Regions from separate parts of the Streptomyces sp. NPDC058051 genome, predicted to be linked through region 3. Evidence: riboswitches for the same ligand, from Rfam matches in the RefSeq annotation. Region 3 holds a riboswitch; each other region holds the start of a gene.
What was found. A riboswitch is a leader RNA that binds a small molecule or an ion and turns the genes downstream of it on or off. The one in region 3 is predicted to bind cyclic di-AMP.
Positions count from the first base shown of each region.

Region 1: another riboswitch for cyclic di-AMP. It lies ahead of ACFVUT_RS34140 (NlpC/P60 family protein); the one in region 3 lies ahead of ACFVUT_RS29910 (M23 family metallopeptidase).
Region 2: another riboswitch for cyclic di-AMP. It lies ahead of ACFVUT_RS27360 (M23 family metallopeptidase); the one in region 3 lies ahead of ACFVUT_RS29910 (M23 family metallopeptidase).
Region 4: another riboswitch for cyclic di-AMP. It lies ahead of ACFVUT_RS17780 (transglycosylase SLT domain-containing protein); the one in region 3 lies ahead of ACFVUT_RS29910 (M23 family metallopeptidase).

Region 1 covers NZ_JBHVRW010000034.1:45,956-51,800, forward strand. The annotation lists gene ACFVUT_RS34130 (M23 family metallopeptidase) at 1-426, shown strand, start outside; gene pcrA (DNA helicase PcrA) at 605-3,049, opposite strand; cyclic di-AMP (ydaO/yuaA leader) riboswitch at 3,307-3,472, shown strand; gene ACFVUT_RS34140 (NlpC/P60 family protein) at 3,471-4,616, shown strand; gene ACFVUT_RS34145 (hypothetical protein) at 4,872-5,225, opposite strand; gene ACFVUT_RS34150 (NlpC/P60 family protein) at 5,582-5,845, shown strand, end outside.
Region 2 covers NZ_JBHVRW010000020.1:107,282-113,126, forward strand. The annotation lists gene ACFVUT_RS27355 (M16 family metallopeptidase) at 1-981, shown strand, start outside; cyclic di-AMP (ydaO/yuaA leader) riboswitch at 1,372-1,538, shown strand; gene ACFVUT_RS27360 (M23 family metallopeptidase) at 1,552-2,376, shown strand; gene ACFVUT_RS27365 (GntR family transcriptional regulator) at 2,654-3,367, shown strand; gene ACFVUT_RS27370 (HPr family phosphocarrier protein) at 3,509-3,790, opposite strand; gene ACFVUT_RS27375 (GNAT family N-acetyltransferase) at 3,963-5,845, shown strand, end outside.
Region 3 covers NZ_JBHVRW010000024.1:110,889-116,733, reverse strand. The annotation lists gene ACFVUT_RS29915 (aldo/keto reductase) at 62-1,006, opposite strand; gene ACFVUT_RS29910 (M23 family metallopeptidase) at 1,257-2,447, opposite strand; cyclic di-AMP (ydaO/yuaA leader) riboswitch at 2,459-2,611, opposite strand; gene ACFVUT_RS29905 (PP2C family protein-serine/threonine phosphatase) at 2,950-4,110, opposite strand; tRNA gene ACFVUT_RS29900 (tRNA-Met) at 4,351-4,424, opposite strand; gene ACFVUT_RS29895 (SPFH domain-containing protein) at 4,577-5,776, opposite strand.
Region 4 covers NZ_JBHVRW010000010.1:60,039-65,883, forward strand. The annotation lists gene ACFVUT_RS17770 (hypothetical protein) at 1-324, shown strand, start outside; gene ACFVUT_RS17775 (DUF305 domain-containing protein) at 426-1,103, shown strand; cyclic di-AMP (ydaO/yuaA leader) riboswitch at 1,731-1,915, shown strand; gene ACFVUT_RS17780 (transglycosylase SLT domain-containing protein) at 1,920-2,687, shown strand; gene ACFVUT_RS17785 (DUF2461 family protein) at 2,788-3,477, opposite strand; gene ACFVUT_RS17790 (hypothetical protein) at 3,573-3,890, opposite strand; gene ACFVUT_RS17795 (alkaline phosphatase family protein) at 3,988-4,878, opposite strand; gene ACFVUT_RS17800 (NAD(+)/NADH kinase) at 5,174-5,845, shown strand, end outside.

The DNA of each region.
Region 1 (5,845 bases), on a different contig from region 3:
GAAGAGGCCGCCCGCAAGGAGGCGCTGCGCCCCAAATTCGTCGTGCCGGTCGCGCAGCACGGCCTCAGCGCGTACTTCGGCCAGGCGGGTGTCAACTGGATGTCCGTGCACACGGGCATCGACTTCCCCGTCTCGTACGGAACACCCGTGATGGCCGCGACCGACGGCACCGTACGCACCCAGTGGAACAGCGCCTACGGGAACATGGCCATCGTCACCATGGCCGACGGGACCGAGACCTGGTACTGCCACCTCAGCAGCACCAAGATCCGCTCGGGTCCGGTCAAGGCCGGCGACGTCATCGCGTACTCCGGCAACTCCGGCAACTCGACCGGCCCGCACATGCACTTCGAGGTACGGCCCGGTGGCGGCGCGGCAATAGATCCGCTTCCCTGGCTCCGCAGCCACGGCGTCGACCCGACCTGAGCCACCCCGGCCGATCGGCTGCCCAGTCCTCGGCCGCCCGGTCTGGACCAGTCCACCGAACGCCTACCGGCTACCGGCTACCGGCTACCGGCTACCGGCTACCGGCTACCGGCCGACGCCTACTCGCCACCGTCGGGCGACAGGCCTACCGCCTTGTCGCCCGTCCCACCCGCGTCACCTACAGCTTCTCGACCGGCGCGTACCGCAGCAGCAGCTTCTTCGGACGCTCGTCCCCGAAGTCGACTGTCGCCTTCGCCTGGTCGCCGACGCCCTCGACCGCCGTCACCGTGCCGAGCCCGAACTGGTCGTGTGTGACGCGGTCTCCGACGGCCAGCGTGATCGTCGGCTTGTCCGAGGTCCGCCGGGTCGCGAAGCCCGAGGGGCCGGAGCGCGCACGCGACGAGGACAGCGACGAGGTGATCCCCGACGTCGGTCCGGCCGGGGCCGCCATCGGCCCGGTCCGCTTCCACTCCAGGTGCTGGTCCGGGATCTCCTCCAGGAACCGCGAGGGCGGGTTGTACGAAGGCTGGCCCCACGCGCTGCGCATCGCCGCACGGGTCAGGTAGAGGCGCTCGCGGGCCCGGGTGATGCCCACGTACGCGAGCCGCCGCTCCTCCTCCAGCTCCTTGACCTGGCCGAGCGCCCGCATGTGTGGGAAGACGCCGTCCTCCATGCCGGTCAGGAAGACCACCGGGAATTCGAGCCCCTTCGCGGTGTGCAGCGTCATCAGCGTGATGACGCCGGAGCCGTCCTCGTCCTCGTCGGGGATCTGGTCGGAGTCGGCGACGAGGGCGACCTTCTCCAGGAACTCGGCGAGCGTGCCCGCCCCCTCCTCGCCGGCCTCACCCCGCTCCTGCTCGAATTCGAGGGCGACGGCCGCGAGTTCCTGAAGGTTCTCGATGCGGGTCTCGTCCTGCGGGTCGGTGGACGCCTGGAGTTCGGCGAGGTAGCCCGTGCGCTCCATTACGGCCTCCAGGACCACGGCCGGGCCCGCACCGGACTCGACGATCGTGCCCAGCTCCTCCATCAGCGTGTTGAACCGTTTGACGGCGTTGGCCGACCGGGCCGCCATGCCGTACGCCTCGTCGACCCGGCGCAGCGCCTGCGGGAAGGTGATCTTCTCGCGCAGGGACAGCGCGTCGATCATCGCCTCGGCGCGGTCGCCGATGCCGCGCTTGGGCACATTGAGGATGCGGCGCAGCGGGACGCTGTCCTCGGGGTTGGCGAGGACCCGGAGGTAGGCCAGGACGTCCCGGACCTCCTTGCGCTCGTAGAAGCGCACGCCGCCGACGACCTTGTAGGGCAGGCCGACGCGGATGAAGATCTCTTCGAAGACACGGGACTGCGCGTTCGTCCGGTAGAAGATCGCGACGTCGCCCGCCTTGGCGTCACCGGCGTCGGTCAGCCGGTCGATCTCGTCGGCGACGAACTGTGCCTCGTCGTGCTCGGTGTCGGCGACGTAGCCGGTGATCCGGGCGCCCGTGCCGGCGTTCGTCCAGAGGTTCTTGGGGCGGCGGCTCTCGTTGCGCTCGATGACCGCGTTGGCGGCGGACAGGATCGTCTGCGTGGAGCGGTAGTTCTGCTCCAGGAGGATCGTGGTCGCGTTCGGGTAGTCCTCCTCGAACTGGAGGATGTTGCGGATGGTCGCGCCTCGGAAGGCGTAGATCGACTGGTCCGCGTCACCGACGACGCACAGCTCGGCGGGGGCGTCGCCCTCGCCGGCCGGGCCGACCAGTTCGCGTACGAGGGTGTACTGGGCGTGGTTGGTGTCCTGGTACTCGTCGACCAGGACGTGCCGGAAGCGGCGGCGGTAGTGCTCGGCGACGTCGGGGAACGCCTGGAGCAGGTGGACCGTCGTCATGATGATGTCGTCGAAGTCGAGTGCGTTGGCCTCGCGCAGCCGGGACTGGTACATCGCGTAGGCCTGGGCGAGGGTCTTCTCGAAACCGTCGGCAGCCTGGCCGGCGAAGGTCTCCTCGTCGATCAGCTCGTTCTTCAGGTTGGAGACCTTGGCCGTGAAGGACTTCGGCGGGAAGCGCTTGGGGTCGAGGTCGAGATCGCGGCAGACCAGGGCCATCAGCCGCTTGGAGTCGGCGGCGTCGTAGATGGAGAACGACGAGGTGAAGCCGAGCTTCTTCGACTCACGGCGCAGGATGCGTACGCACGCGCTGTGGAAGGTCATGACCCACATGGCGTTGGCCCGCGGTCCGACGAGCTGTTCGACGCGCTCCTTCATCTCGCCCGCGGCCTTGTTGGTGAAGGTGATCGCCAGGATCTGGCCGGGGTGCACTCCGCGCTCGGCGAGGAGGTGGGCGATCCGGTGGGTCAGCACCCGGGTCTTGCCGGAGCCCGCCCCGGCGACGATGAGCAGCGGGGAGCCCGCGTGCACCACGGCGGCGCGCTGCTCGGTGTTCAGCCCGTCGAGCAGCGCCGCGGCGTCGATCACTGGGCGGTGCGCGCCGTCGCGGTAGTACGCGTCCCTGGGCGGTGGGGGCCCGTCGAACACGCCCGCGAAGAGGTCCTCCGGCACCTCTTCGGGTGCGGAGTCCTCGGGGGGCGGCGGGGGCCCTTCCTCCGTGTGCTGGAGGCCGGCCAGGAAGCTGTCGTCAAAGAGGCTGCTCATCGCTTGTCGAGTCTAGGCCGCCGCACCGACACGCGAGGGCCGCATGGCGAACCGCACCCCGCAGACGGGCACGCAAAGAGAGCGGATCTCCACACCGGGTGAGGGATTCCGGGCTGCCGTCCGCCCTGGCCGCCCCACCGCACCCAGGTCACGAAAATGTATCGGGCATATCGAACATCGACCTTCACAGCGGCCCCACGGGTTGGCTAGCGTGCTCGACCGGGTGGTCCGTACCCCCTGAGGCGAACCACGCCGAGCGGACACCCGCGCCGAATCCGGGCTGCCCTCAGAGGAGTTCGGAACCGGGGACCCATACGCAGCACCGGGGTGAATCGGTCCATGTCCCCCACTCGGACCGTAGGGCAGCCTTCCGTTCCGCCCGAACCCGACAGCTAACCCGGTAGGCGCGCCACGGAAGGAGATGCCGGCCTTGGCGTCGCATCGCAAACCGCGCACCCGCGTGCGCACCACCACACCGGCTGTCGGCCTCACGACGGCCGCACTGGCGACCGTGACCCTGCTCTCCACGCAGAGCGCCACAGCCGCCCCCGCTCCGAAGCCCAGCGTCGAGGACGTCCAGAAGAAGGTCGACGACCTCTACCGGCAGGCGGGCACCGCGACCCAGCAGTACAACCGGGCGAAGGAAGCCTCCGCCACCCAGCGCGCCAAGGTCGACGGCCTGCTGGAGGAGGTGGCGAAGCGCGCCGACAAGCTCAACGAGGCCCGCAGGACGCTCGGCGCCTACGCCGCCGCCCAGTACCGCACCGGCTCCATCGCGCCGACCGCCACCTTCTTCCTGGCCGACGACCCGCAGTCGTACTTCGACCAGAAGCAGCTGATGAACCGGATGACCGATCAGCAGCAGAAGGCGGTCTCGGACTTCCGTACGGAGCAGGTCGAGACGTCGAAGAAGCGCGCCGAGGCGGTACGGAGCCTGGAGACGCTGACCACGGCGCAGAGCACGCTGCGCACCAGCAAGGAGAACGTCCAGCAGAAGCTGGGCGAGGCGCGCACGCTGCTGTCGAAGCTCACCGCCGAGGAGAAGGCACGGCTCGCGGCGCTGGAGCGCAAGAAGGAGGAGGAGGCCAAGCGCAAGGCGGCGGAGCTCGCCAAGCAGCAGGCCGCCGCCAAGGCCGAGGCGGAGCGCAAGGCGGCGGAGGCCGCGAAGGAGGCGGGCTCCGGCAGCGGCACCGGAACCGGTGCGGACAGCAGCGCCACCACCAAGGCGGAGAAGGCCCTCGCCTTCGCCGCGGCCCAGATCGGCAAGCCGTACGTATGGGGTGCGACGGGCCCGTCCTCGTACGACTGCTCCGGGCTCACCCAGGCGGCATGGAAGGCCGCCGGCGTCGACATCCCGCGCACCACCTGGGACCAGGTGGAGATAGGTACCCGGATCGCGACGGCCGATCTCCAGCCGGGCGACCTCGTCTTCTTCTACGACGACATCAGCCACGTCGGCATCTACAAGGGTGACGGGATGATGATCCACGCACCGAAGCCGGGGGCGAATGTGCGCGAGGAGTCGATCTACTACATGCCGATCTACGGCAGCGTGCGCCCGGCGTAGCACGCGGAGCACCTCTGCCCTTGTCCTTCTACGGACCTCGGGGCGATCCCTGTCCGGGCCCGAGGTCCGGGCGGGGCCCGAAGTCCGGGCGGGAGCCGAAGTCCGGGCGACGGCCGAAGTCCGGGCAAGGGCCGAGGTCCAGGAAGGGCCCACGGCCCGGTCGAGGGCCGACGCCCGGGCAGGGACTCAAGACCCGGTCAAGAGCCGACGTCCGGGCAGGATCCAGAGCGCCCGGAAGGACGACGCGGGCCGGGCTCAGGTCCAGAGCGTGGCGATGAAGATGTTGACGAGCGTCAGCCCGCCCACCGCCGCGAAGGCCCCCTTGTCGACCTTCTCCTCGTCCCGCTTGATGTAGACGAGCGCGAGGATCACGACCAGGAACAGCAGCTTGATGCCGATCTTGATGTTGTTCACCTGATGATCGTCGGCCTGGTTCAGCCCGACCAGCGCGACACCGGTCACCAGCATCGTCAGCGCGCCGTGCAGCATCGCCGGGACGAACCGGGCCGTGCCCGCGCCCATCGCCTTCATCTGGGTCAGGAAGCCGCCCAGCAGGCAGGCGATACCGATGATGTGCAGCGCGACGAAGACATTGATGAGTACGTCCATGGGTCCGCAGCCTAGCCCCGGCCATATCACCATCCCACGGGCGGGTGCGACTTCCTGGCACTTCACTCGCGTCTGCACCAATTGCCTGACTCTGGTGCAATTTTTCCGATCAATCTGCGACAAGGCCGCGCCAACTTCGGACAATAGGCGTCATTACGACTCTTCCCCTGGCCCCGGGCTTAGCGTCCTGACCAGGTGACCGGCTTCACCGCCGCTCCGCACCCGGACGGCATCCCGGTCACCCCGCCGAGAGATCCGGCGGCGGGCCGCTCCCCCTGTTGGCGGCCTGCCCCGGGCCTCCGGCGGGCCCGCCGGTAGTCCCCGACGGGCAGTCGCCAGGAAGGACGCACGCCCTCGTGGCAGCGCACCGGAAACCCAAGCAGCGCCCGTACATCGGCTCTGCTGCCCGCACCGCAGCCACCCTCGCCTTCGCCGGGGCCGCCACAGCTGCCGCTCTGCCAAGCTCCGCGCACGCCGATCCCCAGCGCACCCCGGCCCAGGTCAGGGCCGAGGTGGACCGGCTGTACCAGGCCGCGGAAGTCGCCACCGAGCAGTACAACGGCGCGAAGGTGAAGGCGACCGCCGCCGCCGAGGCCGTCGACGCCCTGCGCGACGAGGCC
Region 2 (5,845 bases), on a different contig from region 3:
GAACGGCTGGTACGCAACCGGCTCGACGAGATCCCGCACGAGCAGGCCAACCCGGCCCGGCGCGCCGCCAAGCAGCTCTCCAAGGAGCTCTTTCCGGCCGAGGCCCGGATGTCGCGCCCGCGCCTGGGCTCCGAGGAGACGGTGGAGCGGATCGACTCGGCAGCCGTGCGCGCCTTCTTCGACGCCCATGTCCGGCCCTCCACGGCGACCGCCGTGGTCGTCGGCGATCTCACCGGCATCGACCTGGACGCCCTGCTCGCCGACACCCTCGGCGACTGGTCGGGGGACTCCGCGGAGCCCCGGCCCGCCCCGCCGATCACCGCCGACGACTCCGGTCGCGTGGTGATCGTGGACCGCCCGGGCGCGGTGCAGACGCAACTGCTGATCGGCCGGATCGGCGCCGACCGGCACGACAGCGTGTGGCCGGCCCAGGTGCTGGGCACGTACTGCCTGGGCGGCACGCTGACCTCCCGGCTGGACCGCGTGCTGCGCGAGGAGAAGGGCTACACCTACGGCGTACGGGCCTTCGCCCAGGTGCTGCGGTCGTCGGCCCCGGATTCCGCGTCGGGGGCGACCGGCGCGGCCATGCTCGCCATCAGCGGGTCGGTGGACACGGAGTCCACGGAACCGGCGCTGAAGGACCTGTGGACGGTCCTGCGGACCCTGGCGGCCGAGGGACTGACCGACGGAGAGCGTGAGACGGCCGTGCAGAACCTCGTGGGTGTCGCACCGCTGAAGTTCGAGACGGCGGCCTCGGTCGCGGGCACCCTCGCCGACCAGGTCGAGCAGCATCTCCCGGACGACTACCAAGCACGGCTGTACACCCGGCTCGCGGAGACCGGCACGGTCGAGGCGACCGCGGCGGTGGTCAACGCCTTCCCGGTCGACCGGCTGGTCACGATCCTCGTCGGAGATGCGGCGCGGATCGAGGAGCCGGTCCGGGCGCTGGGCATCGGAGCGGTGTCGGTGGTCGCCGGCTGACGGTCGGTCCGCCCCGGCCGCGGTCGCACCCGCCGCGGCGCAGGACGGTGTCCGGCCCCGCGGCGGGCTTCGGCCGACCGGCCGCGTTGTCGTGTGTGGCAGTCCACCCGTGGGCTGTCACACACGACAGCGAGCAGGCCGGGCGCGGACCGCACCCGTCGGCCGACCGATTCGCCGACCGGCTATGTATCGATATGTCAGCACATAAGGAAGACCCCTGTGAGGCAGATCTCGCCGGGGTCTTCTCTTTTGTCCTCTTTTGGTGGAGAGGTTGCCTGTCTGCCCTGTGGGATGCGCTACAAAACGGCCTGTCCGTTTGGTGAATGAAAGTGCCCCCGCTTAGCGTCGGCTGGGCTGTCCGCCACTCGTATGCCACATCCGTGACGTACCGGGCAGCCATCGCCGAGTCCCCGTCAGGCGCGAGCCTGGGGAGCCGGGGACCCACGCAGTCCCTGGGGTGAATCGGATGTCTGAGCCTCGGTGAGGCCGGGGCGTCCGTAGGAGACCTTCCTGCTCCGAACCCGTCAGCTAACCCGGTAGGCGAGAAGGAAGGAAAGGATCAGCCACTTCATGGCGTTCACCCGTGCCACCGGGAAGCATCGTGCCCCCAGCCGGCTGACGCGCGGCAGCGCGAAGATCGTCGGCGTCGCGACGCTGGCCACCACCGGCGTCATCGGCGGCATGGCCGCCCCGGCCGTTGCCGCGGACTCCTCCACCGGCGAGACCGGACTGAGCCAGGTCATCGCCATCGAGAGTGCTCTCGCCGAGCAGATCGACGCCCAGGCCGACGCGCAGCAGCGCCAGGCCGATGCTGCGGCGAAGGCGAAGGCGGAGGCCCAGCGGAAGGCTGAGGCCGAGAAGAAGGCGGAGGCCAGGAAGAAGGCCGAAGCGAAGAAGAAGGCGGACGCCTTGGCCGAGGCGCAGCGCGCGACCGAGGCGCGGGCCGAGAAGGTCCGTGCCGCCCGGTCCGCCGAGCGCACCCGCCTGGGTTCCTTCCAGCTCCCGGTCGCCGGTTCGTACGTCACCACCGGGTACAAGTCCAGCGGCTCGCTCTGGTCCTCCGGCAGTCACTCGGGCATCGACTTCCACGCCGCGTCCGGCAGCTCCGTCGTCGCCGTCGGCGCCGGTACGGTCGTCGAGGCCGGCTGGGGCGGTGCATACGGCAACAACATCGTGCTCCGGATGACGGACGGCACGTACACGCAGTACGGCCACCTCTCCTCGATCGGCGTCTCCGTCGGCCAGAGCGTCGGCGCGGGGCAGCGGATCGGCCTCTCCGGCTCGACCGGCAACTCCACCGGACCGCACCTCCACTTCGAGGCCCGCACCACCCCGTCGTACGGCTCCGACATGGATCCCGTCGCGTACCTGCGCGCCCACGGCGTCAACGTCTGACCGACGCGCGCCGCACGCAGCACCCCCCAAAGGCCCCGGCAGCAGCTCGCCGGGGCCTTTGCCGTCCCCGGTCTCCGCGCCCGCCCGCAGTGCCTGCGCCCGGGTCTCCGTGCTCGGCCTTCGCGCCCGCCCGCAGTGCCTGTGCCCGGAACCGTCCTGCGGCCAAAGATATTCACGAATTTCCACCCGGCATCGGAAATTCGGCCGCCTTGCAATAGAGTCGCAGAAGAGGCGTCGGTCGGCCGCGTTTCGCGGGGATTAAGGCGGAGGTTCGGATATGCGCATTCCGGCGCATTCGGTATGCACGGCGATCCGTGACGACATCGTCTCCGGTGTCTTCGAACGGGGCGGCCGACTCACCGAGGAGTTGCTGGCGCGTCGTTACGGGGTCTCCCGTGTCCCGGTGCGGGAAGCGCTGCGCACCCTGGAGTCCGAGGGCTTCGTGGTCACGCGCAGACATGCGGGCGCCTGTGTCGCCGAGCCCACCGAGCAGGAGGCCGCCGACCTCCTGGAGGTGCGGATGCTGCTGGAGCCGCTGGGCGCCGCACGCGCCGCTCAGCGTCGCACCGAGGCGCATCTCAAGGTCCTGCGGGGTCTGGTCAGGCTCGGCCAGGAGCGTGCGCGGCGGGGCGAGGGGGAGGACCTGCGCTCGCTGGGCGGCTGGTTCCACGAGACGTTGGCGCAGGCCTCCGGCAGTTCCAGCCTGATCGCGCTGCTCACCCAGCTCCGGCACAAGATCGCCTGGATGTACACCGTCGAGCAGCCGGCCCGTCCGGTGGATTCGTGGGCCGAGCACGGAGCCATCGTGGACGCGGTGGCGCGGGGCGACGCGGAACGCGCCCGGGCCCTGGCCACCCAGCATGCCGAACGGGCCGCGGTCGCGCACCGGCTGCGCCGCAACGACCGGCCGGCCCGAAGGCCGGAGACCGCCCGGGTCGACCGGGTGAGGAGTTCGCAACATTCCGTAAACACCACGAGTGTTCGGCATTAACAATTACGCCGTATACAAAGAGCAGTAATTTCGTGAGGGCTTTCTTTGGGCTGCCCGAATTAGGTCCGCTCGCCCGAGGGCGGGAAAGTAAAAAGCCGCGACTCCGAATAAGGATGTCGCGGCTCTCTCCCGGTAAATGGTTCAGACCGTCTCCGGGAGCTCGTCGAGCCCCTCCGCGACCAGCTTGGCCAGGCGGTCCAGGGCGGCTTCGGCGTTGTCGGCGTCGGACGCGAGCACGATCTCCTCGCCGCCGTGCGCACCGAGGCCGAGGACCGCGAGCATGGAGGCGGCGTTCACTGGACTGCCGTCGGCCTTGGAGACCGTCACCGGGATGCCGGAAGCCGTGGCGGCACGGACGAATATGGATGCGGGGCGGGCGTGCAGGCCCTCGGCCCAACCGACGTTGACGCGGCGCTCAGCCATGGTTCTGCCCTTCACGAATCAATGGTTGTCTAGACCAGTTTCTCATGTGGTGCACGGTGTTCCGGCCGACCTGCGAGGCGCCCGCAACCCTTGCCGGGCCGCCGATCGGCCTCCTCAGACTGCCCCGGCTCCCTGGCCTACGCGACCGGTGACGGAGCCGTAGTCTTTGCGCATGCAGTCCTCGCCGGAGCAGAGTCCGCATCACGCGTACCCCGACCACTGGGAAGCAGACGTGGTCCTCCGCGACGGGGGGACCGCCCGGATCAGGCCCATCACCACGGACGATGCCGAACGGCTGGTCAGCTTCTACGAGCAGGTCTCCGACGAGTCGAAGTACTACCGTTTCTTCGCCCCGTACCCGCGTCTGTCCGACCGGGACGTACACCGCTTCACCCATCACGACTACGTCGACCGGGTGGGGCTCGCGGTCACCGTCGGCGGCGAGTTCATCGCGACCGTCCGCTACGACCGGATCGACGCACGGGGCAGGCCCGCTTCGGCGCCCGCCGACGAGGCCGAGGTCGCCTTCCTGGTCCAGGACGCGCATCAGGGCCGGGGCGTGGCCTCGACGCTCCTCGAACACATCGCCGCCGTCGCCCGCGAGCGCGGCATCCGCCGCTTCGCGGCCGAGGTGCTGCCCGCCAACAACAAGATGATCAAGGTGTTCCGGGATGCCGGGTACACCCAGCAGCGCAGTTTCGAGGACGGCTCCGTCCATCTGACCCTGGACCTCGAACCGACCGCGGAGTCCCTCGCCGTCCAGCGCGCACGTGAGCAGCGGGCCGAGGCACGCTCCGTGCAGCGGCTGCTCGCCCCCGGATCCGTCGCCGTCATCGGCGCGGGGCGCACGCCCGGTGGGGTCGGCCGTACCGTCCTGCGCAACCTTCTCGCGGCCGGCTTCACCGGCCGCTCCTACGCCGTGAACAGCGCCTTCGCCGCCGACCGGGACACGGTCGACGGTGTCCCCGCCCACCGCTCTGTCGGCGAGATCGGCGAACCGGTCGACCTCGCAGTCGTCGCCGTCCCCGCAGACCGGGTTCCGGAGGCCGTCGCCGACTGCGGTGAGCACGGAGTCCAGGGCCTGGTCGTACTCTCCGCCGGATACGCCGAATGGGGCGCCGAAGGCAGGGAGCGCCAGCGCGAACTCGTCCGGCAGGCTCGCTCGTACGGGATGCGGATCATTGGTCCGAACGCCTTCGGCGTCATCAACAACGCGGAGAACGTCCGGCTGAACGCCTCGCTCGCCCCCGAGCCGCCGGCCCCCGGACGCATCGGCCTCTTCACCCAGTCCGGAGCGATCGGCATCGCACTGCTCTCCGGGCTCTACCGGTGCGGAGCCGGCCTCTCCACCTTCATCTCCGCAGGCAACCGGGCCGACATCTCGGGCAACGACTTCCTGCAGTACTGGTACGAGGACCCGCACACCGACGTCGCCCTGCTGTACCTCGAATCGCTCGGCAACCCCCGCAAGTTCACCCGCCTCGCGCGGCGCACCGCGGCGGTGAAGCCGGTGGTCGTGGTGAAGGGCGCCCGGCACAGCGGCTCCACCCCGCCCGGCCACGCGGTGCCGGTCAGCCGGATCCCGGACGCGACGGTCTCCGCGCTCATGCGGCAGGCCGGCGTGATCCGCGTGGACACCGTGACGGAGATGGTCGACGCGGGTCTCCTCCTCGCCGACCAGCCCCTCCCGGCGGGCCCGCGGGTCGCCATCCTCGGCAACTCCGAATCGCTCGGCCTGCTCACGTACGACGCCTGCCTGACGGAGGGGTTGCGCCCGCGCCCGCCGCGCGATCTCACCACCGCAGCCACTCCGCAGGATTTCCGGGACGCCCTGGCCGAGGCTCTCGCCGACGAGGGTTGCGACGCGGTCGTCGTGACGGCGATCCCGTGGGTCGGCGAGAACGGCGAGGCGGAATCGGGCGGCGGAGAGGTGCTGGCGACCGCGCTGCACACGGCGGCGGCGGCCGGACCCGCCAAGCCCGTGGCCGTCGTCCACGTGGAGATCGGCGGCCTGGCCGAGGCCCTCGCCGCGGCCACCAGCACGGTCGCACCGCC
Region 3 (5,845 bases):
AACGGCGAACAGCCAACAGGGCCAACAGGGCCAACAGGGCGAGGAGTCCTGAACGTCCTCGTCAGGCGGATGCCTCGGTGAGGTCGGCCAGTTCCTGCTCGGTCAGCGAGAGATCGGCGACGGCCACCAGCGCGGGCAGCTGCTCGACTGTACGGGCCGAGGAGATCGGCGCGGCGACGGTGGGCCGGGACGCGAGCCACGCCAACGCAACGGTCGCGATCTCCGCGTCGTGCTCCTGAGCGACCCTGTCGAGCACGGCCAGGACCTTCGGCCCCCGTTCCGACTCCAGGTACTGGCCGGCCTTCTCGGCCCGTGCGCTCTCCACCGAGGCGCCCGGCCGGTACTTGCCGGTGAGAAAGCCGGAGGCCAGGGCGAAGTACGGCACGGCGGCGAGCCCGGCCCGCGCGGCCGTGTCCTGGAGTTCGCCCTCGTACGTGTCGCGGGAGACCAGGTTGTAGTGCGGCTGCAGGGCGACGTAACGGGCCAGGCCCTCGCGCTCCGAGAAGTCCAGGGACGCCTGAAGCCGCGCGGGGCTGATGTTGGAGGCGGCGATCTCCCGGACCTTGCCCTCCTTCACCAGCTGGTCGAGGGCGGTGATGATCTCCTCGACCGGGACGGTCTCGTCATCGAAGTGCGTGTAGTACAGATCGATGTGATCGGTGCCGAGCCGGCGCAGCGACTCCTCGGCCGCGGCCTTGATGGTCGCGGCGGAGAGCCCCTTGTACGAGGGGTGGGCGCCGACCTTGGTGGCGACGACGATGTCGGAACGGTTGGAGCGTGCCGCGAGCCACTTGCCGATGACGGTCTCCGACTCGCCGCCCTCGTTGCCCGGAGCCCAGGCGCTGTAGGCGTCGGCGGTGTCGATGAAGTTGCCGCCCGCCGCGGCGTAAGCGTCCAGAACGGCGAACGAGTGCGCCTCGTCAGCCGTCCAGCCGAAGACGTTGCCGCCGAGTGCGAGCGGGAAGACCTGGAGATCGGAAGGGCCCAGCTTGCGAAGAGAAGTCATAAGCGGCATAACGAATTCCGGCTGTTCCGCTATTCCGACGCACGGGTGACCGTTCCACTGCCGACCGGGCGTCGAGTCCCTGCGCCGGGCCCCGGCCCCGGGCCGCGGTTCTGACAGAACCGGACACCGCGGCCTCGACTCCGACAGAACCGGCAGCCCTGACGTCGGGGGGTGAGCGTCAGGACTGCCGGAGTTCAACAACCGGTGAACCGGTTCGGATCACGCGGGTGGGGAGGGGCGGGTCGGCCGATCAGGGGGTGAGGCCCTTGTCCCGCAGCCAGGCCATCGGGTCGATGCCCGTGCCGTCGGGGGTGTGGACCTCCAGGTGGAGGTGCGGGCCCGTGACGTTGCCGGTCGCGCCGACCCGTCCGATGGTGTCACCGGTGGTGACCTTCTGCCCGACGCTCACGCCGATCGAGGACTGGTGGCAGAACCACAGCTCCGTACCGTCCTCAAGCTCCAGCACCGTGCGGTAGCCGTACGAACCGGACCAGCCTGCCGACGTGATGGTGCCCGTGTGTATGGCCTTGATCGGGGTGCCGGTCGGCGCCGCGAAGTCGAGACCGGTGTGGTACCCGGAGGACCACATCGAGCCGGCCTGGCCGAACGTCGAGGTGATCGTGTACGAGGAGGTCGGGATGGCGTAGCTGGCGGCCAGCTTGGCAAGCCGCAGTGCCTCGGCCTTCGCCTTGGCCTCCTCTTCCGCCTTCTTCTTCTCGGCGGCGGCCTTGGCCTCGGCCGCGTCCTGCTGCTTCTTGGCCTCGGCGGCGGCCTTCTCCGCGGCCTCCTTCTCCTGAGCCGCCTTGGCCTCGGCGTCGGCGGCGTCCTGCTGCTGCTCGGCCTGCTGGAGGATGCGGGCGCGAAGGGCCTCGCCGGCGTCCGTCGTGCCCTGCTCGGCGTCGACCGCGGTGAGGCCGGCAGTGGTGAGCGGGGCGGCAGCGGCGGCGATCTCGGCCTTGTCGGCCTCGGACTCGCCGGAGAACAGGGAGCCCACACCGGGAAGGGACTTGGCGTCGGGAAGGTTGTTCGTGATGGCGTCGGGAAGGGAGATGGAGACCGGCGGCTTGCTCTGCGCGCTGGCCATGCCGCCCGCGCCGACCGCCGCGATGACGCCGACCCCGAGCACCGTGGAGCTACGGGCAAGTCCGTTGCGCTGCTTGGCGACGCGGTGCTTGCCGCGCACGGGGCGGACGGACTCCTCGGTGGGGTTCCACTCGTCCCAGCTTCGGGCGGGCTCACCATGCTCGTCGGCGCGGAGGTCGCCGCCGAACTCGGGGTTGAAGCCGCCGGGCCCGGTGCCGTAATCGGCGCCGAACGCCGTTCCCGTCCCGGCGGTTCCGTAACCGGAACCACATCCTGATCCAGAGTCAGCGCCGAAGTCGGAACCGAACTCGGGGTTGAAGCGCGAGGGGGACTCGGGGGCAGGCTTGTTGGACGCCACGGGGGCGCACTCCTTTCCTTCCTTCTCGCCTACCGGGTTAGCTGACGGGTTCGGAGCAGGAAGGTCTCCTACGGACGCCACTGCCTCTCACGAGACACAGGTGTCCGATTCACCCCATGTAGGTGGTTCCCCGGTTCCCTTGCGGAATTCGGCGCTCGCGCACGGTGCCGCCACTGACGACGGCTGGGACGACCGCGCTGCGTTATCGAACGTTAATAGACGCACGGGCCTGATTCCAAGCCGTTCCCACTGATCGTTCACGTCTTTGGCCTGGACTTTACTGGACAAAATCGCGCGTAACTGGATGAGTTAATTACCCTTCAGCCACTACCGGGTTTCTGACGTTGCGTCAACTGTTATGCGGAGCGACGCCTTTCGATTACGCACGGTGGCATCGCGTGCCGATGTCACCGCCGGACCGCACGACGCGCACCCCACTAAACGCCCGCCGACACCGCCACCCCCACACCCGCACGCCCCACAAGCCCCCCGCCCCCGCCCGTCACATCTCGTCCACGCCCACGATCCTCACGGTCCTGCGCCGGTCCGGCTGCCCCTCCGCGGGCCGTATGACCGCGAGCAGCGCCATGTCGTCAGTCGTCTCGCCCCCCGTATGGCGCCGTACGTCATCGGTCAGCGCGGACAGCAGCTCCTCGGGCCCCGGGAAGATCCGTCCACGCAACCGGGCCGCCGGATCGTAGAAGACTCCCTCGGTATCCCTCGCCTCGGAGAGACCGTCGGTGTAGAGCAGGAGGGTCGTCCCGGCCGGCAGATCCCACTCGTCGGCCCGGTCGGGCCACGCCCCCAGCCCCATCCCGAGCGGCAGCGCGGGCGCCGTGGGCCGCAGCACCTCCAGTGCCCCGTCCGAGTGCAGCAGGATCGGCTCGGGGTGACCGCGGTTGACGACCCGCACCCGGTTCACCCCGGACGGGATCTCGGCCAGTACCGCGGTGATGAAGCCCTCGACGGCATCCAGCCCGCCCCGCGTCCCCTCCCGCGCCAGTGCCCGCTCCAGCCGCTGCGCCACACCCTCCAGCGAACGCTCCTGCTCGGCCGCCTCCCGGAACGCCCCGATGACCACCGCCACCGACTCGACGGCGTCGAGCCCCTTTCCCCGTACGTCCCCGACCACCAGCCGCACCCCCTGCGGGGTGTCCGTCACGGCGAACAGGTCACCGCCGACGAACTCGTCCGCCTGCGCCGCCTCGTACCGCGCCGCCACATGCAGCCCGCCGATCCGGTCGGACGGCTTCGGCAGCACCGCCCGCATGGCGGTCTCCGCGATGACCCGCGCGGAAGCCAGCTGCTCGTTGCCGCGCCGCACGACCGTGTTGATCACGACCGCGAGGACCGAGACGGTGACCAGGGTGAGCAGTTCGATGAGTGGGACGACCAACGGCAGCTTGTTGTTGTACACGCGCAGCACGATGACGGCCAGCGTCGCGGCGATACCGGTGCGGATGGTGCTGCGCAGCGAGAAGAAGGGTGCCGCGATCAGGGGCGCCGCCACGAAGAGCGGAATGGCGGTGAAGGTCGGCGGCGTGAAGGCGTCGAACACCACTCCGCCGATGATCATCAGGGCGGGCAGCTTGCGGACGAACCGCCGGGTGAGGGCTCCGCTGTCCTCGCCGTGTCCACCACGCCGCTTCAGCCGCTTCCCCACCTGTGCTCTCCTGCCCGGTACACGCGCGGCTGCGGACGGTACCGCGCCCACTCCCAGGCTCGCCGGAGCGACGTCGTGCGGCGAATCGTCATCGGCCAATGGGGTGCGCACGTGGCGCAGCTCACAGGCCGCCGGGTCTACCACTCCACGACACGCAGGCCGGGCGTACCGCGTGCGCAACACGGCGCAGACATGATTCAGGCCCGGCACGCGTCATGCGTGCCGGGCCTGAATCTTCAGTAGCGGGGACAGGATTTGAACCTGCGACCTCTGGGTTATGAGCCCAGCGAGCTACCGAGCTGCTCCACCCCGCGTCGGTGAATACAACTGTACGGCATGTCCAGCGCACTCATGACCACGCGCGCATCATGACCACCGACCGCACCACGACCACCGGCGCACCATGCCTGCCTGGCATCCCTCGAACCACCGTCCGCGCGCAGCCCTCGCGCCGCCCGCGCCCCGCTCAGTTCGTCTCGGTGATCCGTGGAGCGGTCTTCCCGGCGAACGACGCCGGCTTCATCGGGCTCGCGCCGCGCTGCAGCGAGTGGAGGATCGCGAGCCCCTGGCTGACGACGCCCGCCGCCATCTCGTTGACACCGTTGGTGCCGTTGAGGACGGTGAGGTCGGCCCCCGACATGCCGCGGGCGGCGGCGTCGGCCAGGGCGGGCAGGTTCTCCACGATGCGGTTGGCCGCGATGAGCTCCTGGTTGCCGTCGCGCAGCGAGGCCGCGCGCACACTGTTGGCGTCGGCCTGCGCCTGGGCGAGCGTCCGCTCGGTGTACGCACCGCCGTCGGCCTCGAACTGCGCCCGGTCACGGGCCGCCTCCGCGAGGGTGCGCTGGCGGTATGCCTCGGCGTCCGCCGGTCGCCTGACGTCCGCTTCGAGCCGTTGCGCGGCAAGTGCGGCCTGCCGTTCGGCCAGCGCGGTCTGCTCCTCGATGACCTCCTGCGAGGCCCTGGCCTGCGCGAGCGGCCCGGACTGCGCGGCACGGGCGTTGTACTGCTCGGTCTCGGCGAGGAAGCCGGCCCGCTTGATCGCGGTGTCCCGTTCGTACTCCGCCTTGAGCGCGGCGGCCTGCTGCTCGCGCTGGCTGGCTTCCTGGTCGGCCTTGGCCTCGGCGATCCGGGCCTGGCTGGCGACAGCGGCGGCGTGCGGGGCGGCGAGGTTGTTGATGTATCCGGTGGCGTCCTCGATCTCCTGGATCTGCAGGGCGTCCACCACGATGCCGAGCTTCTCCATCTCGCCGTGGCTGCCCGCGATGACCTCCTGGGAGACCCGATTGCGCTCGCGGATGATCTGCTCGACGGTCAGTCCACCGACGATGGAGCGCAGGTGGCCTGCGAAGATCCGGCCGACGAGCTCCTCCATCTGCTCCTGCTCGGTGAGGAAGCGCCGTGCCGCGTTGGCGATGGACACGGCGTCGTCGCCGACCTTGAAGACGGCGACGGCCCGGACGTTGAGGCGGATCCCCTGCTGCGTCACGCAGTCCTCGGTGATCTCCGCCTCGCGCAGCGCCAGGGAGAGCATGCGCACTTTCTGCTTCACCGGAAGCACGAAACTGCCGTGCCCGGTGACGATCCGGAACTGGGTTTCCAGCGTCTGCCTCTTGGAGCCGGATACGAGCATCGCCTCGTTGGGGGCGGGAACGTGCCAGAAGAACATCGGAAGACTCCTGCCGTACGTGACTGCTCGACGTACCCGCGTCGCCGCTCGACATCCCCGCGTCACCAC
Region 4 (5,845 bases), on a different contig from region 3:
AGTGCGGCCGAGGGCTGCCACGGCGCCATGGCCATGACCTCGCACGCTCCTGTCTCCATGACGACCGGGGGCGGCCACAGGGCCGTTCCGGACGAGCAGGGCGCCGCTCGTGCGGCTGCCGTCATGCCGGGGATGAAGGGCGACTCGTGCGTGTCCACCCCCGCGCGCGACCGGCTGCTGCCGCTGCTCATGGCGCTGGGCCTCGTCGTCCTGGCCGCGCGGGTGTCGGCGATGCGACGTACGACGGTCCACGGACCGGCACGACGGGGTCCGCCGTTCGCCGGCCGGGAACTCCTCGTCCAGGTGTGCGTCGCGCGGACGTGACAGGTGTCCGCCGCTTCCCGGCCGTCAGGCCGGAAGCGGGCCGACGACCTGCCCCTTTCGCGCGCCACCGAGGTGGCGCAACCACCTGGAAAGAACGTGTGATGTTCGCACCCCTGTCCTCCCCTGCCCGCCGCCGCGCACTCGCGGCTGCCGGCGCCGTTACCGCACTCGCTCTCGCGCCGGTGGCCTGCGGTTCCTCAGAAGCGCCCACGGCCCACGGCTCGTCCGTTTCCGGCATGGACCACGGCTCCGGCAGTGCCTCCGCGTCGGCCTCCCCCGGCGGTTCGTTCAACGACGCGGACGTGCGGTTCGCGCAGCAGATGATCCCGCACCACCAGCAGGCCGTAGAGATGGCGGAGCTTGCCGACGGCCGCGCCACCGATCCCGAGATCAAGGGGCTGGCCGCCGCGATCGAGAAGGCCCAGGACCCGGAGATCACCACCATGAAGGGTTGGCTGACGTCCTGGGGCAAGCCGTTGTCCTCGGCCTCGTCCTCGATGGGTGACATGCCCGGCATGGACCACGGGTCGGCACCACATCCGGGCATGCCCGGAATGATGTCCGACAAGGACATGAGTGACCTGGAAGCCTCCAGGGGCAGGGACTTCGACAAGAAGTTCGCCCAGCTCATGATCGGCCACCACGAGGGCGCGGTCACCATGGCCGAGGACGAGCAGAAGAACGGCGGCAACGCCGATGCGAAGAAGCTTGCCGGGGCCGTCATCGCGGCCCAGACCGCCGAGATCGAGAAAATGAACAAGATCATCGCCAGGCTCTGAGTTCCGGCCGGGTGCGGGCCGTCGTCGCGGCGGCGGCCCGCACCCTTCGGGCGTGAGACCGGTGGCGGCCGATCCGTTCGGGCCGGGGCGCGACCGAGCCGCAACACGGCTGCTTGCGGCGGTGACGACTCGAAGGGCCGAAGGCGAAGTCCCGGGTGCCGCGTGGAGGCAGTGACGAGCCGGTTCGCGACGCGCGGTGTGCGACGTGCGCTTCGCGGTCGTGGAGGCGGGAGGCCCGACGCCGATGCCGGACGGTCGGTGAGTACCCGAGGGTGTGGGGCCCTGTGGGTGCGCTCGACAGCAGAGCACCCAGAAGGATATGCGAATGTCCCTATATGGGCGATTTCTATAGAAGTGATCCCTTGGTTAATAAAGGGATGCTTACGGAAGGTTGCCCCTTTCGTTTGGTGCCCGAATTGCCGCTTCTGTTCTCCTCGTGGTGTGAGTCACGTTTGGAGTCCGGGGCGTCCCGGCGCGCGCTCCGGTTCCCTTCTGTGCCGGGGAATTTGGCATTGTCGTGTGAAGTGGATTACTTCCGATTCCATCATTCGATCTTGCAAATGAATTGTGATCCACAAATAGGGGCTTGTTCCTTTCCGTGTTTCTCGCCTACGGTCACCGTCAATCCCGGACGGAACGCCGAATCCTGCCGCCGTCCGGCCATCCGATCACTCACGTACGGCAGGAGCGGGGAACCCAGGTAAGCGCCGATCCGGTATCCGGAACGGCTTGGGGTGAAGTCGCATTCGCGTGCGACCAGACATCTCCAGTCTGAACCCGACAGCTCACCTCGTAGGCGACGGAGAGGAATTCAGCATGTCCGCAACGGGTATCCACCGTCGTCGTCGGCCCATTTCCGTGACGCGCGGTCTCATCGCGGTGACCACGGGTGGAGCTGCTCTCGCGCTTCCGCTGGTCGGCGCCGGCTTCGCTTCGGCCGCACCCGCGCAGAGCGTCACCGCCGAAAAGGCCGGGATTTCGACGGTTGCCACCGTCAAGGAGAAGTCCGCAGAGAAGGACGCGCCGACCACCTATACGGTGATCGCAGGCGACACCCTTTCCAAGATCGCGCGAGGGAATTCCCTCAGCGGCGGCTGGCAGAAGCTGTACGAGGACAACCGGGCGGTTGTCGGCGGCGATCCCGCGCTGATCTTCCCGGGCATGAAGCTGACCATCGGAGCCAAGGCCGAGCCCGCCGCCTCCGCGGCAACGTCGGCCTCGACCGTCGCCGCCCCGGCCCCCGCCCCGTCGGCCGTGACGTACACGAACGACCTGGACGGCTGGATCAAGGAATCGCTGGCCGTCATGGCCAAGAACGGCATCCCCGGCAGCTACGACGGCATCCACCGCAACATCATGCGCGAGTCCTCCGGCAACCCCCGGGCCATCAACAACTGGGACTCGAACGCCGCCAAGGGCACCCCGTCCAAGGGTCTCCTGCAGATCATCGACCCGACGTTCCGTGCCTACCACGTGCCCGGTACGTCGATGGACAGCTACGACCCGGTCGCCAACATCACCGCCGCGTGCAACTACGCGGCTGACAAGTACGGCTCGATCGACAACGTCTACGGAGCGTACTGACATACAGCGGCGCGGAAGGCGGTTCACGACCGACGGGCGCCGAGGGGCCGGACAGGCTCCTCGGCACCCCGCCCGCCGGTCAGGACCGCCTTCCGGCTGTTCAACCGTGTGGACTGCCCACGGACGCGACGCCGTGCGGCGGATCGGCGGAAGCGGCGGCAGCAGGGCCGGTCACATGCTCGGCGAGCCATGACAGCAAGGGATCCAACTCCTTTGCCGCCCGGAGCACGGCATCGACCAACGCCGGCGTGTGCTCCGCGCAGTCCCCGCCCAGCGGGCGGACGGCGAGGACCGAGCGGTGCCGGAGCAGATCGGCCCGCGGATGACCGGCGTCGTACCCGCGCGGCATGCGCTTCATGATGTCCCCGGTGATCCCGTACCCCCGCGCCCCCAGTGCCTCGACGGCGTGCGCCAGCCCGGGTCCGGTGTCCCGCGCGGAAACCGCCTCACGGAACGACGGGATCTGCCCCGGGTCCGGGTAGGACCAGCCGCCCCTGATCAGCAGCCCGTCGAGGTCGAAGCGCAGACCGATCTCGACGTTGCGCGCGATCCGGATCACCGCCGCCTGGTGCTGCCACCACCACGGATCCTTGCGGAAACCCCAGACCGAGAAGTCCTCGTACGCCGCGTCCGCGTCGGCCACGTCGTTGAGCAACGCGATCATGGGCTGCCGTACGAGACGCTCGCGGTCCTTCCGACGTGTCTCACGTGCTTCTTGCGAAGGGCTGCCCTCCAACTGCAGAAGCAGCTCGAACGCTTGCTCTGTCCAGCCGCTGAACGCTCTGCTCATCCGAGAGATCCTAGAGGCTCGGACAGCGCGTCCTCACCGTGCCCCGGCCCCTCCTCGTTCCCGGGTGCGGCGGGGGAGTCGTGCCTTCGCAGCCCTCATCCCCGGGTGCCCTCCGCAGGCCGATGCGGCTTCCGGGGCGGTGGCCGGGGAACCGTGGCCCCCGCCCCCTCCCGGACGGACCGCACCACCGCGTCGTGAAGGTGCCGGCTGTCGTCCTCCGACGGGCACGGCACGGGGCTGCCCGACATGGTGAACCAGTCGCTCGCTCCGGTGTACTGCACAGTGACCTGGGCCGTGTCGTCGGCCCAGGTCGTGTGAACCGTCAGGTCTCCGGACAGGACACCGACCTCGTCCGTGAGCACGCCACCGTGCCCGGAGAACACACCGCGAGTCGTCCATGACGCCCAAGCCATGCTTCCAGGCTGGCATCAAGACCGCGGATGCGCGACCTGCGGCGATGCCCGCCTTCCCGCGCTCCGGACGCCCGCGGCGTGCCGGAGCACGGCGGTGTCAGTTCCAGATGCCGGAGATGTCGGACGCCGAGGCCGCGTTTCCGGCGTGCGTCGTCAGCCCTGCCAGGTCCTCCAGGGTGCGGAGCACGTCGTAGTGGTTGCAGGCGGCGCTGCTGGAACTGTCGGGGGCGACGTGCTGTCCGTAGAAGACGGTGGGGATGCGGTTGTCCGACCGCGTGTTGCCCTCGTCGAACGTGACGACCAGGAGGCTGTTGTGGGTCCTGGCCCAGTCGGCATAGGCGCCCAGTTCGTTCTTGAGCCAGGTGTCACCCGTGGAGACCGAGCAGTCGTGCATGTCGTCGCACAGGTTCGGCACGACGAACGACACCTTGGGCAGCGTGGTGAAGTCGGTCGGGAACTGGGCCATGGTCTTCGCGGTGCTGGTCGGCACATTGGAGAAGCCGAACCAGGGGTTGTGTTTCTGGGCGTAGTCGCCGCTGCTGCAGACGGTCGACCCCTGGCGGGGCAGAGTCTCGTTGTAGCTGGCCCAGGTCTTGCCCGCGGCGATCAGTTCGGAGGCGAGGTCGGGCGCGGACAGGGAGCCGACCTTGACGCAACTGTCGTCGGTACGGCCCTGATCGGAGCCCGAGAACAGCATGTAGTAGTTCGGTTCGCTGGGGTGGGTGAGCGCGAAGGACCGGGTGAGCTCGGCGCCACCCCTCTTGAGCGTGTCGTTGATGTACGGGGCGCCGGAACTGCCGATCACCTGGGCGCGGGAGTGGTTCTCCATCACCACGACCACCACGTGATCGGGGGTGGGGAGGCGGGCGGCCCGTGCGGGGGCCCCGGTGGCGCCCCAGAGGCCGATCGAGGCGATGGCGAGAGCCGCGGCCCCGGCCAGCGCGGTCCGGGAGCGTCGGTTGCGCCTGGATGCCTGGAGCGCGGTCATGACTGTCCTTTGGACCGAGGCGACGAGAGCACACGGGTGTGGGGCGTCGCAGCCCGAGGAGCCGCCGGGTGGACCCGGCCGCGTCCCGTGCGTGAAGAGCAGGCGGACCTCTCCCCCCAGTCTGCCGTGCGGAGCGGCGGGCACGCTGCCCGCCCAGGGGTCCGATCGCCTGACCGGGGGCCGCCGGTCGGCCCGGCGGCGGAGTCGGGGCGTCTCGGACCGTCAAGGTGGGGTCGAAGCGTCCGGGCGGGATCAGGACATCGCCGCATCGTCGGAACAGGGGAGTCGGAGCGAGATGGGTGTCGAGCGGGTGGGAGTCGTGATCCATCAGGGCCGTCCCGAGGCCGTCGCCGCGGCACGCGTCGTGCGCGACTGGTGCGCGGGCGAAGGCGTTCCGTGCACGGACATCGACGTATGGCGCGTCGACGCGCGCAGGCGCGGCGGACGGGAGGAGGCCGATGTCGCGGGCAACCCCGATCTCATCGTGACGCTCGGAGGCGACGGGACCTTCCTGCGCGGCGCCAGGATCGCGGCCAAGAACCGCGCCGCCGTCCTCGGGATCGACCTGGGCCGGGTCGGGTTCCTGACCGAGGTGCCGGCCGCCGACGTCGTGCGGGCCCTCGACGCGGTCCACCAGGGGCGGGCCGACGTCGAGCAGCGCATGACACTGACGATGAGGGCCTCCCGCGTCCTCGAAGTGCCCAAGGACATCGACGCCCTGATGGCCTACGGACGGCGCCCGATGCTGCCGCCGCCCGACATCGACATGGAGGCGGAGGCAGGGGCGGAGGGCTGGGGCGTGGCGCTGGACGTCACCGCTCTCAACGACGTGGTCGTGGAGAAGCTCGCGCGGGACCGGCAGGTGAGTCTCGGTGTCTACATCGGCGGCCGCCTCCTCGCCTCGTACTCGGCCGACGCCGTCATCATGGCCACCCCCACCGGGTCGACCGCGTACAGCTTCGCCGCA